3 regions of the Sphingobium sp. JS3065 genome follow, and region 1 is predicted to be linked to each of the others. Evidence: riboswitches for the same ligand, from Rfam matches in the RefSeq annotation. Region 1 holds a riboswitch; each other region holds the start of a gene.
The links. Region 1 has a riboswitch for cobalamin ahead of NUH86_RS18630 (cobalamin biosynthesis protein CobG). Riboswitches for the same ligand answer to the same signal wherever they lie in the genome.
Positions count from the first base shown of each region.

Region 2: it holds a riboswitch for cobalamin, as region 1 does, so the genes downstream of both, NUH86_RS19775 (TonB-dependent receptor) here and NUH86_RS18630 (cobalamin biosynthesis protein CobG) in region 1, are expected to answer to the same signal.
Region 3: it holds a riboswitch for cobalamin, as region 1 does, so the genes downstream of both, NUH86_RS11625 (TonB-dependent receptor plug domain-containing protein) here and NUH86_RS18630 (cobalamin biosynthesis protein CobG) in region 1, are expected to answer to the same signal.

Region 1 covers NZ_CP102665.1:266,421-273,555, forward strand. The annotation lists gene cobN (cobaltochelatase subunit CobN) at 1-3,338, shown strand, start outside; gene cobO (cob(I)yrinic acid a,c-diamide adenosyltransferase) at 3,335-3,940, shown strand; gene bluB (5,6-dimethylbenzimidazole synthase) at 3,976-4,566, shown strand; cobalamin riboswitch at 4,657-4,870, shown strand; gene NUH86_RS18630 (cobalamin biosynthesis protein CobG) at 5,042-6,106, shown strand; gene NUH86_RS18635 (precorrin-8X methylmutase) at 6,106-6,735, shown strand; gene cobI (precorrin-2 C(20)-methyltransferase) at 6,732-7,135, shown strand, end outside.
Region 2 covers NZ_CP102665.1:533,895-541,029, reverse strand. The annotation lists gene NUH86_RS19800 (bile acid:sodium symporter family protein) at 1-498, opposite strand, end outside; gene NUH86_RS19795 (enoyl-CoA hydratase) at 596-1,351, shown strand; gene NUH86_RS19790 (DMT family transporter) at 1,348-2,232, opposite strand; gene NUH86_RS19785 (PAS domain S-box protein) at 2,472-3,491, shown strand; gene NUH86_RS19780 (hypothetical protein) at 3,484-3,693, opposite strand; cobalamin riboswitch at 3,739-3,988, shown strand; gene NUH86_RS19775 (TonB-dependent receptor) at 4,168-6,309, shown strand; gene NUH86_RS19770 (PepSY domain-containing protein) at 6,296-7,135, shown strand, end outside.
Region 3 covers NZ_CP102664.1:2,383,727-2,390,861, reverse strand. The annotation lists gene NUH86_RS11640 (nitrate reductase) at 1-2,184, shown strand, start outside; gene cobA (uroporphyrinogen-III C-methyltransferase) at 2,171-2,953, shown strand; gene mobA (molybdenum cofactor guanylyltransferase) at 2,956-3,495, opposite strand; cobalamin riboswitch at 3,576-3,790, shown strand; gene NUH86_RS11625 (TonB-dependent receptor plug domain-containing protein) at 3,961-5,775, shown strand; gene NUH86_RS11620 (ABC transporter substrate-binding protein) at 5,783-6,592, opposite strand; gene NUH86_RS11615 (FecCD family ABC transporter permease) at 6,631-7,135, shown strand, end outside.

The DNA.
Region 1 (7,135 bases):
GCGACTATCTCCGGCAGGGCGGCATTCCCAATGCCATCGCCTTCCTCAAGAGTGCCGCCCGCCTGGCGGGCTTCGACGCGGGCGTCCCCGACGCCCCCATCCCCGTGGCCGATGCCGGCCTTTACCTTCCCGGCGCCGACCGCCCCACGCTGGAACAGGTGAAAGCCCGTTGGAAAGCAGCCCAGCCCACGGCGCTGTTCCTCTTTTACCGCGCCCTGCTGATCGCCGGGACGCTCGAAGCGGTTGATACGATGATCGCCGGTCTGGAAGCCGCGGGCCTCAACGTTCTACCCGTCCACGTCCGGGCGCTGCGCGAACCCTTCGCCAGGGACTTCCTCCACGGCCTGATGGGCGAGACCCCGCCGGACGTCATCCTCAACGCCACGGCCTTCGCCGCCAGCGCGCCCGGAGAACCGCGCACCCCCTCGATCCTCGAACAGGCGGACTGCCCGATCCTCCAGACCATCTTCGCCAGCGCCGAACAAGGCGCCTGGGAAGCGAGCGCACGCGGCCTTGGCCCCCGCGACCTTGCCATGCACATCGCGCTTCCCGAAGTGGACGGCCGCCTCTTCACCCGCGCCGTCGCTTTCAAGGCCTCCGCCCGCTTCGACCAGCGCACGGAATGCGACATCATCGTTCCGCGAATATTGGCGGATCGTGTCAGCTTCGTGTCCCAACTGACTGCAAATTGGTCTAAATTGCGGAAAACGCCAGTCGCGGACCGTCGCGTCGCGCTGGTCCTCGCCAACTATCCCAACAAGGATGGCCGGATCGGCAACGGCGTCGGACTCGATACGCCCGCCAGCGCCGCCGCCATATTGAGAGCGCTGACGGAATCGGGTTACGCCACCGCGGGTGCGCCGACCGACGGAGCCGCCCTGATACGCCATTTGACGGAGGGCGTGACCAACGACCTTTCGCGCCCGACCCATCCCCCATTCGGGATGAGCCTGTCGAAGCCCTTCCCTTCCCTTCCCCTGGCGGATTACCGCGCCGTCTTCGCCACTCTGCCGGAAACCGCCCGCGAAGCCATGCAGGCGCGTTGGGGCGATGCGGAATCCGATCCCTTCTGCCGCGACGGCGCCTTCCGCCTGCCCGTCCACCGCTTCGGCAACATCGCCGTCGCGGTCCAGCCCTCGCGCGGCTACCATATCGACCCGAAGAGCAGCTATCACGACCCCGCCCTGCCGCCGCCGCACGCCTATCTCGCCTTCCACATCTGGCTGGCGCGGGAATTCGGGGTCCAGGCCGTCGTCCATGTCGGCAAGCACGGCAATCTGGAATGGCTCCCCGGCAAGGCCATCGCTCTTTCGGAGACTTGCTTCCCCGAAATCTGCGCCGGACCGATTCCGCAAATCTACCCCTTCATCGTCAATGACCCCGGCGAAGGCACCCAGGCCAAGCGCCGCATCGGCGCCTGCATCATCGACCATCTGACGCCGCCGCTGACCCGCGCCGAAACCTATGGCCCGCTGAAGGAGCTGGAGGCGCTGGTCGACGAATATTACCTCGCCGCCGGCATGGACCCGCGCCGCCTGGAAACGCTGCGCAAGGACATCCTCGCCCTCGCCGCCTCCCAGGGGCTGGACAAGGATGCGGGCGCGCAAGGAAATGGGGACGACGCCTTGGCGGCGATCGACAATTATCTGTGCGACCTGAAGGAGATGCAGATCCGCGACGGCCTGCATATCTTCACGCAAAGCCCGCAAGGCACGCTTCGCCGCGACCTTCTGATAGCGCTCGCCCGCTGTCCCAGAGGCATGGACGACGATGGCCAGCAATCGCTCCTGCGCGCCCTTGCCGACGACCTCGCCCTGAATTTCGACCCGCTCGACTGCGTCATGGGCGCGCCCTGGACGGGCCTCCGCCCGGAACCGCTTCAAGGCCTGACCGAAGCCCCATGGCGCACCACCGGGGACACCGTCGAACGGCTCGAACTCCACGCCATCCATCTGCTCGACAGCGGCGATCCAGCCCCCGGCCCGCAAAGCGCCGCCGTGCTCAAGGCCGTCGAAACCGATCTCGCCCCCCGCGTCGACGCCTGCGGAGAAGCCGAAAGGACCGCCCTCCTCAAAGCGCTCAACGGCAATTTCGTGGCCCCCGGCCCTTCGGGCGCACCGACCAGAGGCCGACCCGACGTCCTCCCCACCGGCCGCAACTTCTATTCGGTCGACACCCGCGCCATGCCCACGGTCGCGGCCTGGAATCTGGGCCAGCGCTCCGCCGATCTCATCGTGCAGGACTATCTCCAGCGCGAGGGGGATTATCCCCGCGCCATCGCCCTTTCCGCCTGGGGCACCGCCAATATGCGCACCGGCGGCGACGACATCGCCCAGGCCCTGGCCCTGATGGGCGTCCGCCCGCGCTGGGAGTGGGCTTCCGGACGGGTCATCGGTTTCGAAGTGATGAAGATCGCGGAACTGAACCGACCGAGAGTGGATGTCACTTTCCGCGTCTCCGGCTTTTTCCGCGATGCCTTCCCGGAACAGATCGACCTGCTGGACAGCGCCGCCCGCGCCGTCATGGCGCTGGACGAACCGGAGGAGGACAATCCCGCCGCCGCCCGCCACCGCGCCGAAACCGCCACCCTGATCGCAGAAGGCACGCCCGAAAAGGCCGCCCGGCGCCGCGCAGGCGCCCGCATCTTCGGCTCGAAACCCGGCGCCTATGGCGCGGGCCTCCAGGCGATGATCGACGAGAAGATCTGGCACGACCGCGCCGACCTCGCCAATGTCTATCTCGACTGGGGCAGCTATGCCTATGGCGGCGGGGTCGAGGGCGAAGCCGAACGCAGCCTTTTCGCGGAACGCCTGACCCAGGCCGACGCCCTGATCCAGAACCAGGACAATCGCGAGCATGACCTGCTCGACAGCGACGATTATTACCAGTTCGAGGGGGGCATAGCCGCCGCCGTCGAACATCTTTCCGGCAGGAAGCCGCTCAGCTACCATAACGACCACAGCCGCCCCGAACGCCCGGTCATCCGCACGCTGGAGGATGAAATCGGCCGTATCGTGAGAGCGCGGGTCACCAACCCCAAATGGATCGCGGGCATGATGCGCCACGGTTACAAGGGCGCGTTCGAAATCGCCGCCTCGGTCGATTATCTCTTCGCCTTCGCCGCCACCACCCACGCCGTGAAGGACCATCATTTCGACGCGGTCCACGCCGCCTTCATCGAAGACGAGACGGTGCGCGCCTTCATGGCGGATGCCAACCCCGCCGCCCTGCGCGAAACCGCAGCCCGCCTCCACGAAGCGCTCGACCGCGCCCTTTGGAAACCCAAATCGAACAGCGCCGCCATGTTGCTGGCCCAAATCAAGGAAGATCGCCCATGATCGAACGCACCCCCGAACAGCATGCCGAAAAGATGAAGAAGAAACAGGCCGCCCATGACAAGATCATGGCGACCAAGACCCAGGAAAAGGGCCTGCTGATCGTCCACACCGGCAAGGGCAAGGGCAAGACGACCGCCGCGCTGGGCATGGTCGTCCGCGCCATCGGCCACGGCCGGAAGGTCGGCGTCGTCCAGTTCGTGAAAGGCGCCATGACGACGGGAGAAAAAACCGTTTTCGATGCGTTTCCCGACAATGTCGAATTCAAGCCCATGGGTGAAGGCTTCACCTGGAACACGCAGGACCGGACGCGGGACATTGCCCTTGCCCGCGAAGCATGGGATGAAGTCAAACGGATGATCGCCGATCCGGCCTATGATATGGTCCTTGCCGATGAACTCAATATCGTCCTGCGTTACGACTATCTGCCGCTTGAAGAGGTGCTGGAAGCCGTGACTGCCAGAAGCGCGATGAAGCATGTCCTCATCACCGGCCGCAACGCGCCCGACGCGCTGATCGAGGCGGCCGATCTCGTCACCGAAATGACCCTTGTCAAACATCCCTTCCGCAGCGGCGTGAAGGCTCAGGCAGGAATCGAATTCTGACACGCACCGCCTTCGACATCGCCGCCTTCGAGGATCTGGTCCATCTTCGCCGCGACGTACGCCATTTCCTCACCGATCCGCTGGATGAGCAGGAGGTCGAGCAACTGCTCGCCCTCGCCCACAGCGCGCCTTCGGTGGGGCTGTCGCAACCCTGGCGCTTCGTCCGGATCGAGACGCCCGCCTTGCGCGAGCGACTCGCCGCCCATGTCGATGCGCAGATCGTCAAGGCAGGCCAGATCTACAAGGGCGATGAGGACAGGCTATACCGCAGCCTGAAGCTGCACGGCCTGTGGGAGGCGCCGGTGCTGTTCGCCGTCTATTGCGACGAAGGCACCGAAACCGGCCACAAGCTGGGCGCGATCACCATGCCGGAAGCGCGCCGCTATAGCTGCGTGATGGCGATCCACACCATCTGGCTTGCCGCCCGCACGCGCGGGATCGGCATGGGCTGGATATCGATTCTGGACCGCCCCACGGTCGACGCGATGCTGGAAGTTCCTGAAAACTGGCGCTGCCTCGGCCTGCTGTGCCTGGGCTATCCGGAAAGCGAGGAGGCGACCCCGGAACTGGAACGGCGCGGCTGGGAATATCGGACGGACTGGCATTCGACAATCGTCAACCGCTAACACTCCCCTCCCGCAGGCGGGAGAGGAGTGAAGATCACTTCCCTTTCCCCGACTCTGCGCTTATGAACCGCATCCGGAACGGGCTATGCCCGCTCCATCGATCGCGTCGGTGCCCCGCAAGGGGCTTAAATGGGAACGCGGTGCGGGAGGAAACTCCCTAATCCGTGGCTGTCCCTGCAACTGTGAGCGGCGAGCAAGGCAAGGACCGGCCCCAAAAGGGCCAGCCACTGGAGCGATCCGGGAAGGCCCCTGCCAACGCTATGACCCGCAAGCCAGGAGACCTGCCGAACGCAAGGGTCGCTCTAGCCATGGTCCAGGGGATGGTCACGGCTCGGTTCTCCGCACGAGCGACGGATAAGCGATTGGGGGAGACATCCTCCAGTCGTCGTTGCGACGTGGGAGGTGAATTCCAGTGCCAGACGCGCCAAGCGCCCACGCCGCCGTTCGCGGCTGGTGTCCCACGGCATGGCGCCCGATGCGGGCGGGCGACGGCCTGCTGGTGCGCGTCCGTCCCCCGCTCGGACGCCTGACCGCCGCGCAGGCCATGGGTCTCAGCGATGCCGCCCGCCGCCACGGCAACGGCCAGATCGACCTTACCAACCGGGCCGCGCTTCAGGTCCGCGGCGTGACGGAGCAGAGCCATCCGGCACTGCTCGAACAACTTATCGCCCTGGGCCTCACAGATCCCGATCCGGCCCATGAAGCGCGCCGCAATTTCCTCCTGACACCCGACTGGGAACCCGACGACGATACAGTCCGCATCGCGCAAGACCTGACCGCCCGCATCGATGATTTCCCCGAACTCCCTCCGAAGATCGGCATCGCCATCGACACCGGCCCCGCGCCCGGCCTAGCCCATGTTCCCGCCGATTTTCGCGTGGAGCGCAGCGAGTCCGGCGCCCTGCTGCTCCGCGCCGAAGGCCGCGCCATCGGCGTCCCGACCAGCCCCGAAACGGCGGCGCAGGGCCTGATCGCCATGGCCCGCTGGTTCATCGAAACGGGTGGCGCCAGTTCCGGGCGCATGAGCCGGCACAAGGCGCCCTTGCCCCTCACGCAGAACATCGCGCCGGCACCTTCCCGCTCGCTCCGGCAGCTTCTGGCGCAAGCCCCCGGCCCCTTCCACGGCATCCCCTTCGGCCAACTCGGCGACGACAGGCTCGCCGCATTGGCCGGGCAGCCAGGCGTCACCGCGCTGCGTCTCACTCCGTGGCGCGGACTGATCCTGGAAGGCGGCACGGCCAGCCCGGATCACGCCTTCACCGACCCGCTGCTCCGCGTGGATGCCTGTCCCGGCGCGCCAGCCTGCCCGCAGGCAAGCGTCCCGACCCGCGACCTCGCGGCCCGCCTCGCCTCTCTTGTCGATGGCTCGCTCCATATTTCCGGCTGCGCCAAGGGCTGCGCTTCGCCCCGCACCGCCGACATCGTCCTCACGGGCCGCCAAGGCCGCTTCGACCTTGCCCGCAAAGCCCGCGCCGGATCGCCTCCGGAAAAGACGGACCTCTCCCCCGACCAGATTCTCGCCCACTTCGGAAGCCGCTAATGCCCCATATCTACGAAACCGACGGCGCCGCCATCTACCGCCAATCCTTCCGCACCATCCGCGCCGAAGCCGATCTCGCCCGCTTCTCGACGGAGGAGGAGCGCATCGCCGTGCGCATGATCCACGCGGCGGGACTGGTCGACCTCGCTCCCCAAATCCGCTTTTCCCCAAGCTTCGCGCAGGCCGCCATCGCTGCGCTCGGGGCAGGCGCGCCGATCCTCTGCGACGCCCGCATGGTGTCCGAAGGCATCACCATCAAGCGCCTGCCTGCCGCCAATCCGATCCTCTGCACCCTGAACGATCCCCAGGTGCCTGCGCTGGCGGCGGAAATGTCCAACACCCGCTCCGCCGCCGCGCTAGAACTGTGGCGTCCGCATCTGGAGGGCGCGCTGGTCGCGATCGGCAATGCGCCCACGGCGCTTTTCCATCTGCTCGACATGCTGGAAGACCCCGCCTGTCCCCGCCCCGCCGCGATCATCGGCTGCCCGGTCGGCTTCGTCGGCGCGGCGGAGTCCAAGGAAGCGCTCTGGCAGAGCCAGCCCGTCCCCTGCTGCATCGTGGAGGGCCGCCTGGGCGGCAGCGCCATCACGGTCGCGGCGATCAATGCGATAGCGAGCGCGGCGGAATGACCCAAGGCACCATCCACGGCGTGGGCCTCGGCCCCGGCGCGCAGGACTTGATGAGCGTCCGCGCCGACCGCCTGATCCGCGAAGCCCGCCACGTCGCTTATTTCCGCAAGAGGGGAAAATCCGGCCATGCCCGCCGGATCGTGGAGGGCATGCTGCGCCCCGACGCGGTGGAATTTCCAATGGAATATCCGGTGACGACGGAAATTCCGCTGTCCGACCCGCGCTATAATGAAGTCCTGTCCGGCTTCTATGCCGATTGCACCGCCCATCTGGACGGGCTTTCCGCCAGTGGAAAGGATGTCGTGGTCCTCTGCGAAGGCGACCCCTTTTTCTACGGCAGCTTCATGCACCTGCACAGCCGCCTGGCCGCGCCGGTCAGGATCGTCCCCGGCATCACCGG
Region 2 (7,135 bases), 270 kb from region 1:
TTCGACCGAGGATAGCGAGATCAGATTTCCCGTCCCGATCCTTTCCATCAGGCCAGCGACCAGCAGGGGCGTCAGCACGATGCCCAGCAGATTGGAAAAGGACGCGCTGACCACCGCGGCGGCGACATTGCCCCGCGCAATCGCGGTGAATGCGATGGAGGACTGCACGGTGGAGGGCAGCAGGGTCAGGAACAGCAATCCCGCCCGCATGGAGGGTGGAATGGCCCCCACCTGCTGCGTCGCTAGGCCGATCAGCGGAAAGACGGCGAAGGTCGTCCCCAATGTCGCCAGATGCAGTTTCCACGCCCTGGCCCCGCTCCAGATCGCCTCTCGCGACAGCTTGGCCCCATGCAGGAAGAAGAGCAGGACGATCCCCGCATCGGCGGCGGCCCCGGCGATGCGGGCGGCATCCCCCCGCGCCGGCAGGAAGGAAGCGAGCGCCACCGTGCAGACCAGCAGCAGCAGGAAAGGGTCCAATATGTCGCGCAGCCGTCGCATGGTCCGGCTTTAGGCAGGAAGGTCGGGAAAGGATAGACGTAGCTGCACGGATCGGCCAACAGTCGCCGCAATCGCAGCAAGCAGGGAGAGTCGGGTCGTGAGTGAAGGGATCGACATCGTCGAAAATCAGGGCGTCATCGAAATCCATATCGACCGGCCCGACAAGAAGAATGCGCTGACTTCAGCGATGTACCGGGCGATGACCGCAGCCCTGGCGGACGCATCGGCGCGCGACGAGATCGGCGTCGTGCTGTTCGCCGGGAAGGGCGACGCCTTCTGCGCGGGCAACGACCTGAAGGATTTCATGGCGGGGCCGCAGGGCGGGGAAGCCGCCTTCGACTTCATCCGCGCCATCGCCGCCTTCGACAAGCCGGCGGTCGCCGCCGTCCAGGGGCTGGCCGTGGGCGTGGGCACGACCATGCTGTTCCACTGCGACCTGGTCTATGCGGCGCCCGACGCGCGCTTCATAGCCCCCTTCGTCAATCTGGGGATCGTGCCGGAAGCGGGTTCCAGCCTGTTGGGACCAGCCATATTCGGCTATGCCAAGGCGGCGTCGATGCTGCTTCTGGGCGATCCGGTGGATGCGCAGACCGCGGACCATGCGGGCTTCGTCACGGCGATCGTTCCGGCCGACAGCCTGCTGGAGCATGCCCGGCGCAAGGCGGCCCTGCTGATGACCAAGCCGCCCCAGGCGCTGGCCGCCACGCGCAGGCTGATGAAGGGCGATCCGGCCGTGCTGTCCGAGAGGATCGAGGAGGAAGCGCGGCTGTTCAGGGAAACGCTTCAGTCGGAAGAGGCGCAGGAGGCCTTCGCCGCCTTTTTCGAGAAGCGCCAGCCGGTCTTCCGGCGTTAACGCTTCCCGAACCGGATTTCGCTGACGATGACGGCGGCGACCACCAGCGCGCCGCCCAGCAGGGCGATGGCGGGCAGGCGGTCGCCCGCGACCCAGCCGATCAGGCCCGCCCAGACCGGCTCGCCCGCATAGATCAGCGTCGCCCGGGTCGCCGACACGCTCTGCTGCGCCCAGTTCATGACGAATTGGATCAGCGCCGTCATCAGCCCCAGGCCGCAGGCCGACAGCAGCACCGTCCAGGAAAAGGGCGGAATCGCCTCCCCCGCCGGAACCATGCAGGCGAAGGCGAGGAGGGAGGCCACGGCCAGTTGGATGAACGTCACCCGCGCCACGTCGACGCGGCCCGCCCACAGGCTGATGAAGATGATCTCCAGCGCGATGGCGAGCGTGCTGATCAGCGTCAGCGCCTCTCCCTGGCCCAGCGACAGCCCGTCCTTCGGCGCGGCGATCAGCAACAGGCCGGCGAAGGCCAGCGCCACGCCCGCCCAGCTCGCCAGCCGGGGCCGCCTGCGCAGGATGATCCATTGCAATATGGGGACCAGCGGCACATAGGCGGCGGTGATGAAGGCCGAAGTGCTGCTGGCGATGGTCTGCAAACCCCATGTCTGCAACGAATAGCCGGTGAAGATGCCGCACCCGATCATCGTCCCGGCCAGCCATTCGCGCCGGGTGACGCCGCGCAACAGGGGCAGAGCGAACGGCAGCGCCATCAGCGCCGCGGTGCCGAAGCGCAGCCCGACGAAGAACAGCGGCCCGCTGTGCCGCATCGCATGGTGGACGATCAGGAATGTGCCGCCCCACAGCAGGGTTATGCCGATCAGCGCCAGTTCCGGACGCCCGATCATCAGTCGGGAGGGGGTTTCGGAGGTCGCGCCATGCATGCCGCCGCTGGTGCTGCCGATGGCCGCTCAGGTCAAGCGCCGTGCTTCCATGCCGGTCGATGCTGCCCGATGGCGCGCCCGCGCGTTGGAACCATGGCGCACAAAAGCCCCATTGTTCGCAAGGCGAATCTTAACCTTGTTAAATGCGTCGGCGTTCCGGACCCACTAGTGGTTTCCTTTCGCCTGCCTTTCGAGCGGGCGATTGAAGCATGCTGAAAGGGCTTTTGAGGTGAACAGATTTGTCGGATTTATCGGGGTCTGAAGCGGGCGCGAAATCGCAAATCGAGGCTGGCGCATTGCTGGCCGCCATCGTCGAAAATTCCGACGACGCCATTTTAAGCAAAACCCTGGACGGGATCATCACCACCTGGAATCGCGGCGCGTCCCGCCTTTTCGGCTATTCCGCCGATGAAGCCATCGGCAAGCCGGTCACGATCGTCATTCCGGAGGACCGGCTGCATGAAGAGGATGCGATCCTTGAAAGATTGAGGGCGGGAGAGCGGATCGACCATTTCGAAACGGTCCGCCGCCGCAAAAATGGCGAGCTTGTCGAAATATCCCTGACGGTTTCCCCGGTTCGCAATGCCGACGGGCAGATTTTGGGCGCGTCCAAGATCGCGCGCGACATCACCGCGCAGAAGCGGGCCGCGGCGAAGCAGAGCCTGCTGCTGCGGGAGATGCAACATCGGGTGAAAAATCTGTTTGCCCTCGCGACCGGGCTTGTCGCCCTCAGCGCGCGCTCCGCCCGCAGCGTCGAGGATTTGACCCACGATCTGACGGAGCGGCTGATGGCTCTCGCCGCCGCGCACCAACTGACGTTGCCGGACCCGCTCAAGGAAGGATCGGCGGCGGCTTCCGCGACCCTGTTCTCTTTGCTGGGGGTCATCCTGGCCCCGCATGAACTGGCGGATCGGAAGCGCATAACGGTGGGCGGTCAGGATCTGCCGGTCGGAAGCGCCGCCTTCACATCGCTGGCGCTCCTGCTGCATGAATTGGCGACCAATGCGGCGAAATATGGCGCCCTGTCGACGCCGGACGGAAGGCTCGACATCCATGCCGTCGTCGATGACGACGATGTCCTGATCCAATGGGTGGAATATGGCGGCCCGAAATTGGGCGTGGCGCCGGGACGGGAAGGGTTCGGGACCGCGCTGGAGCAGGCTTCGCTTCGGGGGACGGGGGGCACGCTCGATCGGGAATGGAGAGACGCCGGCCTGAAGATCGACATCCGGTTCAAGAGAAGCCGCCTCGTCACATAAAGCTTCTCGAATTCACCTGTTCCTTGATCTTTCGCTTGAAGATTTTGCCGCTGTCGTCGCCGGGCGTGCCGACGCTGCCGGGATTTTCCAGCCACTCTTGCGCGGCGCGGAAGGTCAGCGGACCCATTTCCGTCGATCCGTAATATTCGGATATGACCGGACCCCACCAGTCGATCATCGACAGTGACTTGCGAAACGCCATGCAGCCTCGTAAGGAACCTCGTCCTTGTTTCCGCCCCGGCGGGATGAGGGCGAAGATCGCGTCGGTTCCCCGGAGACGGGGATGAAAAGGGAATGCGGTGCGGGCCTTTTCCAGGGCTCAATTCCGCGGCTGTCCCTGCAACTGTAAGTGGCGAGCGCGATATACAGGTGCGGACGGAATGAATGCCGATCCGACAGCCACTGGGCCGGACGCTAAATCATGCGGGGCCTGGGAAGGCCGTATATCAAGCGATGACCCATGAGCCAGGAGACCTGCCGGCGTCTGGTCGCTCTTGCCCTGGTCCAGGGGATGACCGCGGCACGGTGAATTCCGTCTGAGCGACGAACGAGCGGCTGGGGCCGCATCGGATGCCGCGTGTCGGTCGCCCCTGGCGTCCGGCCGATGCCGGCTGCCGACCGTTCGTGAACGGCACGCCCCCGCCCATATGTCGCGCGACGCCGACGGGGGATGATAATGTTGAACGTCACATCGGCTGCGATTGCGGCCGTTTCACTACCTGTTTCCGCTGTTCTGGCCATGCCTGCCGCTATCGCCCAGCCCGCCGCCGAAGCGGCGGACGGCGCCGATATGGCCATCATCGTGACCGGCATGGTCGATCCGCTGCGCCTGAACATGAAGGCCGAGGGGGCCAGCCGGCTGGGCCTGACGGCGATGGAGATGCCCGCCAGTGTCGAGACGCTGGACGGCGACGCCATCCGCCTGCGCGGCGACCTTACCATCCAGGACGCGGCGGCGCGGGCGACCGGCATCGTCAACACGTCGGGCGTGTTCGGCTTCGGCCTGTCGGCACGCGGCTTCACCGGCCAGAATTCGGTGATGACGCTGTATGACGGTATGCGCATGTACAACAACACGCTGACCTTCCCGGCGGACCCGTGGATGGCGCAGAGCGTGGAGATATTGCGCGGCCCGGCCTCCGTCCTATACGGCGAAGGGGCGATTGGCGGCGCGGTCAATGTGGTGCGCAAGCAGCCCAGCGACGAAATGCAGGTGAGCGGCCGGTTCGGCCTGTCCTCCTTCGACAGCTTCAACGTTGCGGCTGGGGCTGGCGGTCCGATCGGCACGGGCATATCCTATCGCGCCGACGCCAGTTTCCGCCGGTCGGAAGGCTGGATGGCGCGGGGCGATTCCGACGCGCTGGCGCTGGCCGGGGCGATCCGGCTGAAGCCTGCCGGCAACCTGAGCATCACCCTGTCCCATGACTTCAGCGAGCAGAACCCGCGCACCTGGTTCGGGGTGCCGCTGGCCAATGGCAAGCTCGACCGGTCGCTGCGAAAGAATAATTATAATGTCGCCGACGCCAGCCTGCGGTTCCGCGACAATTGGAGTCAGGCGAAAGTGGAATGGACGCCGTCCGACGCGTTGACCATCAGCAGCACCTTCTATCATCTGTGGGCCAACAAATATTGGAAGAATGCGGAAAACCTGACCTACATCCCCGCCACCGCGACCGATCCGGCGCAGGTGCGTCAGGGAAGCTTCCTGGAACTCTACCATATCCAGAAGCAGACGGGGAACCGCACGACCGCCAACCTGAACCATGATCTGGGCGGGCTGGAAAACAGGCTGGTGGTCGGTTTCGACGTCAATCGCATCAGTTACAGGAATGTCAGCAACAGCGGCAACAACGCCACCCGGTTGGTCGACGCCGCAAACCCCGTCCCCGGCCTGTTCCTTCATCAATCGGCCGCGCCGACGAAACCGCGCTACACCAACCGCATCCGCCAATATTCGATCTTCGCCGAAGACCGGCTGAAGTTCAGCGATCGCTTCTCGCTGGTCGGCGGGGTGCGTTATGACCGGCCGGAAATCACCAAGACCGACTATGTGAACGCGGCCAACAACTTCACCTCCACGCCGGACGCCGTGACCTGGCGCGTGGGCGCCGTCTATAATCCGGTTTCCAGCCTGTCGCTCTATGGCCAATATGCCACCGCCGCCGATCCGGTGGGCGCGCTGGTCTCCACCAGCTTCGCACAGAGCGATTTCGACCTGTCGACCGGACGGCAATATGAGGCCGGGATCAAGCATGTCTTCTGGGGCGCGCGCGGGCAGTGGACGCTGGCCGTCTATGACATCGTCAAGCGCAAGCTGCTGACATCCGATCCGCTGATTCCGTCCATTCAGGTGCAGGTGGGCCAGCAAAGGTCTCGCGGGGTGGAAACATCCCTGTTCCTGGAGCCGGTCGATCGGGTCAATATCACGCTGAATGGCGCCCTGCTGCGGGCACGTTATGACGATTTCTCCGAATCTGTGGGCGGCGTCCTGTTCCAGCGGGCGGGCAACCGGCCCAACAATGTCGCGACCAGGACGGCCAACGCCTTCGTCAGTTGGGAATTCGCCAAGAACTGGGTCGTGGACGGCGGTTTCAGCTATGTGGGCAAGCGCTATCAGGACGCGGCGAACAGCCGGGTCGTGCCCGCCTATACGCTGACGGACGCGGGCGTGCGCTGGCAGTTCGTCGAAGGGGCAAGCGCGGCGCTGCGCGTGCGCAACATCTTCAACGAAACATATGCCCGCGCCACCTATGGTCAGACGCAATGGGTGCTGGGCGATCCCCGGACGGTGGAGGCGACGATCCATGTCGCCTTCTGACCTGGCGGTGGCACGGCGAGGGGTATCCCCCTTCGCCGCACCTGCCCTGTGGAAGGCGGCGAAGCGCTGGCTTTATGTCTTCCACCGCTGGACCGGCATCATCCTGAGCCTGTTCTTCGCCATCTGGTTCCTGTCGGGATTGGTGATGCTCTATATCTCCTTCCCGTCCTTCCGCGCGCCCGAACGGGTGGCGACCGCCGCGCCGCTCGACTGGGGGCAGGTGCGGGTCGGCCCCGACCGGGCGCTGGCGAGCCTTGGCCAGCCCGATTTTCCCACGGAAATGCGGCTGGGCATGACGGGCGGGGAGCCGCTCTACATCTTCGCGACGTCCCAGGGCAGGCGCGCCGTGTCGGCCCGGACGGGCGCGGAGATACTGTCGGTCGACAGGCGGCGTGCCGGATCGATCGCTTCGGCCCTGATCGACGCGCCGGTCGTGTCGGTCGATCCGGTCGATCATGACCAGTGGGTCGTCACCCGCGCCTACAAGGCGATGGCGCCGTTCTGGCGCATACGCATGGCCGATGCCGCCGCCACCGACCTCTATGTCAGCCAGCGCACGGGCGAGGTGGTGCAGAATAGCACGGCGCGGGAACGCTTCTGGAACTGGCTAGGCGCGGTGCCGCACTGGATCTATTTCGAAGCGCTGCGCCTGTTTCAGGAACCGTGGCGCCAGACCGTGCTGTGGACGTCGGGTATCGGCATGCTGGGCGCGATGGCCGGGTTCTGGATCGGCATCCTGCGCATCCGGTTGAAGCGCCGCTACAAGTCCGGATCGGTCAGCCCCTATCGCGGCTGGATGAAATGGCATCATGTCACCGGCATGATC
Region 3 (7,135 bases), on a different replicon from region 1:
TTTGGCGAGGATGTGGTGCCCGCCAGCTATGAGGATCTGGAGCAGGCGGACCTGATCGTGCTGGTCGGCTCCAACACCGCCTGGTGCCACCCGATCGTCTATCAGCGCATCCAGGCCGCTCGTGCGGCACGGGGCACGAAGCTGGTTGTCATCGACCCGCGCCGCACCGAAACCTGCGAAGGCGCCGACCTGCATCTGCCGGTGAAGCCCGGCACCGACGTCGCGCTGATGAACGGGTTGCTGGCATGGTGCGATGCCGAGGGGATAACGGACCCTGTCTTCCTGGGCGACCATGTGAACGCCGCAGAAGGCTTCTGGGAGCATATCCGCACTGGCCACGATCTCTGGACGACCGCGAAGACCTGCGACATCGCGCCCGCGCTGCTGGAGCAGTTCTACAAGCTGTTCGCCGCCACCCCGCGCACGGTCACGATGTTCAGCCAGGGCATCAACCAGTCGATTCGCGGCACCGACCAGGTCAACGCGATCATCAACGTCCACCTGGCCACCGGCCGCATCGGCAAGCCGGGCGCGGCGCCCTTCTCGATCACCGGCCAGCCCAACGCCATGGGCGGGCGGGAGGTCGGCGGCCTCGCCTCGACGCTTGCGGCGCATATGGATTTCGCACCGGAAAATGTGGAGCGGGTCGGCCGCTTCTGGGCCGCCCCCGCCATGGCGACCAAGCCGGGCCTGAAAGCCGTCGACCTGTTCCGCGCCATCAATGAGGGCCGGATCAAGGCGCTGTGGGTGATGGCGACCAACCCTGCCGTCTCGCTGCCCGATGCGGGCCGCGTGCGCGAGGCGCTGGAGGCCTGCCCCTTCGTCGTCGTGTCGGACATCATGGCCGACACCGACACCGGCGTTCATGCCCATGTCCGCCTGCCCGCCGCCGGGTGGGGGGAGAAGGACGGCACCGTCACCAATTCCGACCGCACCGTCAGCCGCCAGCGCCCCTTTCTGGCGCTGCCCGGAGAGGCCATGCCCGACTGGTGGATCGTCAAGGAAGTCGGCCGTCGCATGGGCTGGCGCAACGCCTTCGCCTATGACCGTCCCGCCGATATCTGGCGCGAACATGCCCGCCTGACCGCCTATCAGAATGACGGGCAGCGCGTGCTGAACCTGCGGGCGCAGGCCACGATCGGTAATGACGCCTATGACGCCATGGAGCCGTTCCGCTGGGGCGGCACGCCCTTCGCCGATGGCCGCTTCCCCACGCCCGACGGCAAGGCGCGGCTGGTCCTGACGAAGCAGATGGAGATTCAGGCGCCGCTCAAGGACTGGCCAATGACGCTCAACACCGGGCGTTATCGCGACCAGTGGCACACGATGAGCCGCACCGGGCTTTCCCCCAAGCTCGCCCGCCATCGCGAGGAACCGATGGTGGAAATCCACCCGCAGGATGCCGAGGTGCTGGGCATCGTCGACCGTGATCTGGCGCGGGTGCAGACCGCCCAGGGCAACAGCCTTTTCCGCGTGGCGATCAGCGAAGGCCAGCGCCCGGGCGAGATATTCACCCCCATCCACTGGACCGACCAGATGTCGAGCGGCGGCCGCACCGGATTGCTGCCCCGTCCGCTGGTCGATCCGCATTCGGGCCAGCCCGGCTTCAAATCGACCCCCGCCAGCGTCGAGAAGGTCGCGACCGAGTGGAAGGGATTCCTGATCCTGCGCGGCGATGAGCCGGTAAAGCTGCCCTGCCTCTGGTCCACCCGGATCACCGTGCCGGGCGGCGCGCTGTACGAGATTGCCGGCAATGGCGACCCGTCGCGGCTGGACGCCTTCCTGCCGATGGGCGACCGGGTCGAGGCGATGGACGCATCGCGCGGCACCCGCCGCGTGGCGACCATCGGGGAAGGCAGGCTGAACGGCGTGCTGTTCGTGACCCGCACCGGCCTGCTGCCCTCACGCGACTGGCTGATCCGGCAGTTGGAGGCGGAAGGCGTGGGCGGCTCCGTGCTCGCGGCGCGGGGTCCGGGTAGCCAGCCCGACAAGGGCGCGACCATCTGTGTCTGCTTCGACATCGGCCTCCATCAGATCGTCGCCGCCATTCGCGAGCAGGATCTGGTCGACGTCGCCGCCATCGGCAAGGCGCTGGGCGCGGGGACCAATTGCGGTTCCTGCCGCCCCGCGCTCGCCAATATCCTAGCCCAGACATCGCAGGAGACGCTTCATGCAGCCGAATGAGCTTATCGCCCCCGGTGAAGTCTGGCTGGTCGGCGCAGGCCCCGGCGACCCGGACCTGCTGACCCGCAAGGCCGAAAAGCTGATCGCGGCGGCGCAGATCGTCTTCTACGACGCGCTGGTCGGGCCGGGCGTTCTGGACCTGATCCCGCTGGGCGTGGAGCGGGTGAGCGTCGGCAAGCGTTCCGGCCGCCACAGCAAGGCGCAGGAGAGCATCAACGATCTGCTGCTCGCGGCGGCGAAGGCGGGCAAGCGCGTGGTGCGGTTGAAGGGCGGCGACCCCTCCGTCTTCGGCCGTTCGGCCGAGGAGATGGCGCATCTGGCGGCGGACGGCATATCCTTCCGCATCTGCCCCGGCATCACCACGGCCAGCGCGGCGGCGGCGAGCGGCCATGCCTCGCTCACCCTGCGCGGCGTGGCGCGCGGGCTGACGCTGGTGACGGCGCATCTGAAGGCGGGCGAGCCGCTGAAGCTGGACTGGGAAATGCTGGCGCGGCCGGGCGGCACGCTGGGCATCTATATGGGCCGCGCCGCCGCGGGGGAGATCAGCCGTTCGCTGATCGCCGCCGGGCGCGATCCCGAAACGCCGGTGATGGTGGCGGTGAACGTATCGCTGCCCAATGAGCGGCTGATCCGGGGGAAGCTGTCCGCGCTGGCTTTCCTGGTGGCGACGATCAGCGATGAAGATCCGACATTGCTGCTGATTGGCGAAGCAGTGGCGGGAACGAATGTTCCGGCGGAAGCCGTTGCAACTATCGCCCTGGAGGCTTGACCTCAGCTCGAACGGGGGAGGGTGAAGCTTTCCAAATCCTCCGGCCGGTTGATATTGGGCAGCGCGAACTCCGGACGGTCTACGATCCGCGCCCTCACCCGCTCCAGCCAGCCATAGATCGACCGGTTATTCTCCTCGGCCAGATGCGCGTCCAGTTCGGTCCCCAGTGAAGCGGGCCAGAACCCCGCCAATTGCTGTCCCTTCAGGATCGCCGCGCCTTTCCCGATCAGAGCCTCCGCCAGCCCGTCCGGATAGACCGGAACGTCGCATCCGGTCGTCAGCACGGCATCGAAGCCCTGCGCCGCCGCATGGTGCAGCGCCGCGTTCAGCCCGCCCAGCGGCCCCATATCCGCCTCCGGCCGGTCCGCCAGCCCGGTCATCCCGGGAACCTGCCGCCCGCAGACCACGACCGCCTCGACATGGCGGCCCAGCGCCGCTGCTGCATGATCCAGCAGGCTTCGCCCGTCGAGCATCGCCAATGCCTTGTCGCTGCCGAAGCGGCTGGAGCGTCCCCCGGCCAGCACGGCCCCCAGCAATCGCATTTCCGTCCCTCCTCAAGCCGCTTGGCATCAGCCTCGCTTTCCCTTATGGCGCGCGGCGCGGGCGGGGACAAACCCTCCCGCGCAAAGAAGATCGCGCCGGTGCCCAATAGGGCTGAAAACGGGAATGCGGTGCGGACGGGCAACCGTCCCATTCCGCGGCTGTCCCTGCAACTGTAAGCGGTGAGCGCGATGCACTTCGGTCGCAAGACCGGCCACTGGGCCACAAGTCCGGGAAGGCGTGCATCGCCGCATTGACCCGCGAGCCAGGAGACCTGCCGGCGCATGGTCGCTCTTGCCCTGACCCAGGGGTTGGTCATGGCACGGTGTTTTCCGTCTGAGCGACGAAGCGGCGCAGGGCCGCATCGGTGCGGGGGCGGGCATTGGCGTCGACTTCCCCTTGTTCCGACCGCGTCAAGCGGATGCCCTGAGCCATGAAGTCGCAGCGGCGCTCAGGGAAACAAGATAATGTTGAAAGCCACCATCTCTCTCGCCGCGCTGCTCGCGGCCACCCCCGCGCTGGCGGAGGATGAGATCATCGTCACCGCTCTGGGCATCGAACAGCCCAGCGACGAAGTCGGCCAGGCCGTCACCGTCATCGACGCCGACACCATCCGCACCCGCCAGAGCGTCAGCGTCGTCGATCTGCTCGCCACCACGCCGGGCGTGCGCTTCAACCGCAGCGGCAGCCTGGGCGGCGTGACGGGCGTTTCGCTGCGCGGCGCGGAGACGACGCAGACGCTGGTGCTGATCGACGGGGTGAAGGTCAACGATACCAGCGGCATCGGCGACATGTATGATTTCGGCAATCTGCTGACCGGCAATATCCAGCGGATCGAGATACTGCGCGGCTCCAACTCGGTCGCCTACGGCAGCCAGGCGGTGGGCGGCGTCGTCAATGTCATGACCGGCACGCCCGCCACCGGTTTCGCGGGCAACGCATCCGTCGATTACGGCTATAGCGACACGCTGAACGCCAAGGCGGATATTTCCGGCGGCAGCGGCATCGCATCGGGCGGCGTCGGCCTTGCCTATTTCAACACCGACGGCATTTCCTCCGCCGCCAACGGCACGGAAAAGGACGGGTATGAGAATATCGCCGCCAACGCCAAGCTGAAGCTGGCCTTCACCGAAACGCTCAGCCTCGACCTGCGCGGCTATTATATCCATGCCGACCTGGAGACCGACAACGGCGTGGTAGACAGCATCGCGGACTCCTCGAAATCGGATCAATATGTCGGCTATGCCGGCCTCAATCTGGCGCTGTTCGACGGCAAGCTGACCAATCGGGCGGCCGTGACCTGGTTCCGCATGGACCGCGACTATGCCTCGGCATATGGCGACTATGGCTATTCCGGCACCAACCTGCGCTTCGAATATGAGGGCGTCTATCAGCCCGTGGACCAGGCCAGGCTGATCTTCGGCTATGAGCATGAACGTCCGGACTATGACTTCTCCGGTTTCGGCTCCGTGGAAAGCCACAAGGTCGATATCGACAGCATCTACGCGCTGGCGATTGTGAAGCCCTTTGCCGGGCTGTCGCTGACCGGCGGCGTGCGGCATGACGATCACAGCCAGTTCGGCGGCGCGACGACCTTCGGCGCCAATGCCAACTACACGCCCAACCAGGGCGCGACCAACATCCGCATGAGCTATGGCGAAGGGTTCAAGGCGCCCTCGCTCTACCAGCTTTACGGCACGGATGTCGGCAATGCGGGCCTGCGCCCGGAACGGTCGAAAAGCTATGATATCGGCTTCGACCAAAGGCTGGGCGGCGAACGGGCGATCCTTTCCGTCACGGCATTCCGGCGCGATACGAAGGACCAGATCAATTACGACTATTCGATCGGTCTTTACGGCGGCTACAATAATCTCGACCGCACCCGCGCCAAAGGGGTGGAGGCGATGCTGACCCTGAAGCCGGTCGATGCGCTGACGTTCACAGCCGCCTACAGCTATGTCGATGCGCGCGACCGCAATACGGATGCCCGCTTGCCGCGCCGCGCAGCCAATGCGGTGAGCGTTTCAGCGGACTATGTCTGGCCCTTCGGCCTGTCGACCGGCGCGACGGTGACGATGGTGGGCGACAGCTTCAACGATGCGACCAACGCGGTCCGGCTGGACGGCTATGCGGTGGCGGATGTGCGGGCGTCCTTCCCGATCATGGAAAATCTGGAAATCTATGGCCGCATCGACAATCTCACCGATGAGAAATATGCCACGGTCCATGGCTATGGCACTTATGGCCGCTCGGCGTTCGGCGGCGTGCGTGTCCGCTTCTGAAAATACCCTAATGCCGTGGCGCAGCGTTGAGCTGCGCCACGATAGAGCGCGCGGCCTCGACATAAGCGGGGCCGCCGCACACGGTCCATGCCTGGGGCAGGCGGATGCGCGGGATCGAGCGCAGGATCGGGTGGTGCAGCATTTCCGTCCCCTGATCGACGACCTGTTCGCTGCCGCTCTCCACGATCAGCCAGTCCGGGCGGGCGGCGATCATCTCTTCCAACGGAAGCTGCGTCAGAGCGGGCTTCCCCAGCTTCCCCGCCAGATTGACCAGGCCCGCGCGCCGCATCAGGTCATCGACCAGCGTGCCGGTGCCGGTCATATAGCCGCGCCGCTGATAATAGGCGGCAACCCCGCCGCGCCCGGCCCGGGGCAGGGCCGCAAGATCGCGGCTCATCTTCGCGATCAAGGCCTCGCCCCGTTCGGGATGGCCGACCGCCGCCGCCACCTGCCGGATTTGCGTCAGGATCATGGGATAGCTGTCCGCGCTGGCCAGTCCCAGAGTTCGCCACTGTCCCGGAGGCGCGCCCACGACGCTGTCGCCGGAAGGAAAGCCGACCAGCAGATCGGGCCGGAGCGCCAGCACTTCCTCGGCAGGCCGGTTGAGCGTCCGAAAACGGCGCGCCTTGCCGATGGCAGCCGACAATTCCGGATCATGGCCATAGGGGCTGAGCGCGGCGATCTGCGCCGCGTCGGCCAGCGCCAGCACATATTGGTCCGCGCAGGTGTTGAGCGATACGATCTTTTTTGGCGGCGCGGGCGCGGCACCGGTCAGAGCCAGTCCGAAGAATATCGCCAAGATCGCCTTGCCCCGCATGACGCAGGCCTTAGCAAGCCTATGCCGGGACGCAAGCCGTGAGCACCCGGCGCCATCCTCTGCTGATCCCCGCCCTCATCCTGCTGGCCCTGCTTGCCGCCTTGGGCTCCCTCACCCTCGGCGCGGTGCCGCTCTCTCCGGCGCGCATCTTCGCGGTCCTCAGCGGCGGCGGCGACGATGTAGCCCGCGCCATCCTGATCGACCTGCGCCTGCCGCGCATGCTGCTGGGCCTGATCGTCGGCGCGATGCTGGGCCTGTCGGGTGCGGCGCTTCAGGGCTATCTGCGCAATCCCTTGGCTGAACCGTCCGTGCTGGGCGCATCCAATGCCGCAGCCCTTGGCGCTGTCGGCGCGCTTTATTTCGGCCTGGCGCAGATGCACCCGCTGGCGCTTCCGGCCTTGGCCATAGTGACCAGCCTGATCGGCATCGGCGCGCTGTTCCTGCTGGCCGGTCCTGCGGAAAGCCCGCTCACCCTGATCCTTGCCGGTATCGCCATCGCCACGCTGGCGGGGGCGGGGATCAGCCTGTCGCTCAATCTTTCGC